One region of the Parageobacillus caldoxylosilyticus genome, then DNA from elsewhere that is predicted to be linked to it. Evidence: riboswitches for the same ligand, from Rfam matches in the RefSeq annotation. Region 1 holds a riboswitch; the other holds the start of a gene.
What was found. A riboswitch is a leader RNA that binds a small molecule or an ion and turns the genes downstream of it on or off. The one in region 1 is predicted to bind S-adenosylmethionine.

Region 1 (2,203 bases):
TTTTACCGGAAGAAGAGCTGTACGTTCGCTTTGAGTGCGAAACGGAAACAGCAGTCGTGGCCATTTCAAAACATCAAATCAGCCCAAAAGCGGAAGTAGACGAGCGTCGGGTATTAACGGTGCGCGGGTCAAAAGAAGCATTGGAATCGCTATTAAGCGGAAGGATGAAATTGCAGCAGCAAATTCGCCTGAAAGAAGTGTGTATTTCCGGAAGTTTCCGGCATATGTTATTGTTGGAGTCATTGCTTCACTTAGCCAAGCCATATCGATATGTTTGTTAAATAATGTTTCACATAATTTCCTATGCAAAAAATTCATAGGCGCAGAAAATAGTGCTGCCATTCAGAAAAAACTTTGATTACAAGAAGCGGAGAGGCTGCCCAGTGCAATCCCGCAATTGATTTTCCTAACACGGTGCTAATTCCAGGAACCTAGACGGCTCGAAAAGATCAAAAACATGTCCCCCTTCTCTCCCTGACAAGAGAGAGTTTTTATTACAAATCAAGGGGGGAACAGAGGATTTGGTCGTCTGTTGGGATTGGAAAACATCAATGAATGAATTGAGGATTTAGGGCAGACCATTGCCGCTGCGACGTGGATTACTTTGAATATTTCCGTTTCATCATAAAAGTAAGATTGCCGAAAAATATGGGAGAAAAATTTTTTTTGTTGACATGATTCGACATAAGATGATACAATCACATTCGTAAATTAATTTGTAATTAATTGAAGATTTGTAATTGAATAATATGATTGTTGCGCTCTTATCAAGAGAGGTGGAGGGATGTGCCCAATGAAGCCCGGCAACCGTCAGCATATACGCTGAAATGGTGCCAATTCACACAAAGCATCTGCTTTGGGAGATAAGAGACGGAATGGTAATGATTACCTTTCTGTTCTCTTCGAGCAGAAAGGTTTTCTTTTTGGAACGAGCCGCCTGCTAGATGAAGGAAGGTGAAAATGTGCATGATTACGTTGGAAAATGTGACAAAAATATATGAAGCGGCAAGCGGGTCGATCACCGCAGTCGACAATGTTTCTTTGCAAATTAAGGAAGGGGAAATTTTTGGAATTATCGGATATAGCGGCGCGGGGAAAAGCTCGCTCATCCGTCTTCTTAACGGATTGGAAAAACCGACAAGCGGTAAAGTCATTGTTGCCGGACGGGATATGGCTAATATTAAAGGAAAAGAATTGCGAAAGGCTCGCCAGGAAATCGGGATGATTTTCCAGCATTTTAATTTATTATGGTCAAGAACCGTTCATGAAAATATTGCATTTCCTTTAGAAATTGCTGGTATTCCGAAAGAAACGCGGAAAAAGCGGGTCGATGAGCTAATTCAGCTTGTCGGGCTGCAAGGAAGAGAACATGCTTACCCGTCACAGCTGAGCGGCGGGCAAAAGCAGCGCGTTGGCATCGCGCGTGCGTTAGCAAACAATCCAAAAGTGTTATTGTGCGATGAGGCGACATCCGCGCTAGACCCGCAGACAACCGATTCCATTTTGGAGCTTTTGGTGGATATTAATAAACGTTTAGGATTGACGATCGTATTAATTACCCATGAAATGCATGTGATTCGTAAAATTTGCGATCGCGTCGCAGTGATGGAGAACGGAAAAATTGTCGAGCAAGGCGAAGTGCTGCAAGTGTTCCGGCAGCCAAAACAAGAGATTACGAAACGGTTTGTGCAACAGGTTGTTGAACCGGAGGAAACAAAAGAAACGATTACCCATCTGCTCGATAAATATCCGAACGGAACGGTTATCCAATTGACGTTCGTCGGAGAGGCTGCGGAACAGCCGCTGATTGCCAATGTTGTGCGTCAGTTTCAAGTGGATGCAAATATTTTACAAGGGAAAATTTCACAAACTCATCAAGGCGCCTACGGTGTGCTGTTTGTTCATATGGATGGGGAAAAAGAGGAAGTGGCCCGCGCGATCGATTATATTCGCCAGCAGCAAGTGGCAGTGGAGGTGATTACGGATGCTCGCTAACCTCTTGCCGAACGTAGAATGGGATATGATTTGGGCGGCTACGGTTGAGACGCTTTATATGACAGGCGTCGCCGTTGTGGCGACATTTATATTGGGAACGATTCTTGGACTGCTTTTATTTTTAACGTCAAAGGGAAACCTCTGGGAGAACCGCCTGGTGAATATGATCATTGCTGCTATTGTTAATGTTTTCCGTTCCATTCCATTT
Region 2 (2,203 bases), 1.0 Mb from region 1:
ATTTAGACGCAATTAAACCTTCTCATTTTTCGGAAGAGTGGTATGATGAGTTGAAAGAAATATATGACATGGTAATGAAAAGAGAGACGTTCAGCCCGAGCGAAATGCAGGCGATTGCCGAAGAGCTGGGAAATTTGCGAAAGAAATGAAATTCCTTTTTCGTTTCTTTCCAATGTGGCAGGAAGCTTTATATCACGGCTTTTTCGCTTCGGTAATCGCGCTGACCAATGCCGGATTTGATATTGCCGGTTTGTCCCTCATTCCATGATTGCGATGCTTATGTTTATCGGCCACATCGGCATTTTATCCTTTCTTTTTCTCATCCTCGGCATAGAAATAAAAGAAACATACCATTCCCCAAAAGAACGCGTCACTGATCGGATCAACCAAGGTACAGCAAAGCACCTTGGTTTTTACATGTGAAAAACAGATCAACAAAGAAAGCTGATTCTTGATGCCCATAGCCAAAAAATAGTTCCTTTTTCCCTTTACAAAAAAATAAATTCCCATAGAAAAACTAGGATTGACTTCCGTGTGAATTGTGTTAAAATTTTAATCAATTACAATTACATAAAACTTATCAAGAGTGAGGGAGGGACTGGCCCGATGAACTCCGGCAACCTGCTTGGCCGAAAGCAAGGTGCTAATTCCAGCAAAATGGGTACCATTTTGGAAGATAAGGCGCTATCAGTGACCGGTTGGCTCTTCCAAAATGGGAGAGCGTTTTTTATCAGCGCTCGTTCTCTTTCTATTCCAATATAACCAATTAATCCACTTTATTTTCTTTGACTTCAAAGGAGGGAGAAAGATGCTCACTTATCAAACGTGGGAAACGGAAGAAAAACCGTCATTTCCTCACGATAATGAAACAAAAGGGGCGCTTGATGTCCTCGCTTGGGCATACCGCCAATATGAGAACAATATTGTGTATGCCTGCAGCTTCGGCATTGAAGGAATCGTGTTAATTGATTTAATTTCGCAAGTAAAGCCAGATGCGGAAATCGTATTTCTCGATACCGGTCTTCATTTTCGTGAAACATACGAGACAATCGAAAAGGTAAAAGAAAAATATCCTTCCCTCCGCATTGTAATGAAACAGCCAAGCTTATCCTTAGACGAACAGGCAAAACAATTCGGGGACGAATTATGGAAGCACCATCCAAATAAATGCTGTGAATTGCGGAAGGTGATTCCACTGCGCGAAGTATTGACCGGGGTAACCGCTTGGATTTCCGGCCTGCGCCGCGAACAATCGCCGACACGCAGCCACGTCCAATACATTAATAAAGATGACAAATTCCAATCGATCAAAATCTGCCCGCTCATTCATTGGACATGGAAAGACGTATGGAACTATGTATATAAATACGAGCTTCCGTACAATGTGCTTCATGATCAAGGTTATCCAAGCATCGGCTGCGAGCCATGCACAGCCCCTGCTCTCGATCCGAACGACTTGCGTTCCGGCCGCTGGGTCGGTCACAAAAAAACGGAATGCGGGCTTCATATCTCATAGGGAGAGACACGAATATGCTCCTTGTTGTTGCTTTTATCGTATCCTTTTTCTTTGCGATGAATATCGGTGCCAGCGGCGCCGCCGCCGCAATGGGAGTGGCGTACGGATCCGGCGCCATCAGGCGGAGATCAACTGCCCTTCTGCTTTGCGGATTAGGAGTGTTTCTTGGCAGCCTCGTCGGCGGCGAGGTCGTCAAAACGATCGGTTCCGGGATTATCCCGTCTTCCATCTTGACCATCAAAATTGTCGTGATCATTTTAACTGCCGCGACAATATCCTTATTCGCCGCCAATATCATGGGCATTCCGCTCTCTACGAGCGAAATTACGGTCGGTTCGGTTGTCGGCGTCGGCATTGCCTATCAAACCGTATATTTTCATAAATTGCTGTTTATTGTTTCCATATGGATCATTATCCCCATCATCGCCTTTGCATTTACGTTTTTCGTAGGAAAATGGTTTTTATCGCTAAAGCGAAAATATCCACAATTAGAACAAGGCAGATGGGGAAAAACGTTCGTCACGCTTTTAATTGTGACCGGCTTTTTTGAAGCTTTTTCGGCTGGAATGAACAATGTTGCCAATGCGGTCGGCCCACTTGTCGGCGCCGGATTAATTTCCGTTTCCCATGGAACGATATTCGGCGGCATATTCGTCGCCCTTGGCGCCATATTGCTTGGAAGACGCG

Region 2: it holds a riboswitch for S-adenosylmethionine, as region 1 does, so the genes downstream of both, BV455_RS06530 (phosphoadenylyl-sulfate reductase) here and BV455_RS11455 (methionine ABC transporter ATP-binding protein) in region 1, are expected to answer to the same signal.

The regions. Positions count from the first base shown of each region.
Region 1 is NZ_CP040553.1:2,267,668-2,269,870, forward strand. It holds gene BV455_RS11450 (SCP2 sterol-binding domain-containing protein) at 1-281, shown strand, start outside; SAM riboswitch class I at 762-870, shown strand; gene BV455_RS11455 (methionine ABC transporter ATP-binding protein) at 967-1,995, shown strand; gene BV455_RS11460 (methionine ABC transporter permease) at 1,985-2,203, shown strand, end outside.
Region 2 is NZ_CP040553.1:1,267,564-1,269,766, forward strand. It holds gene BV455_RS06525 (DUF1128 domain-containing protein) at 1-149, shown strand, start outside; SAM riboswitch class I at 575-683, shown strand; gene BV455_RS06530 (phosphoadenylyl-sulfate reductase) at 809-1,516, shown strand; gene BV455_RS06535 (inorganic phosphate transporter) at 1,531-2,203, shown strand, end outside.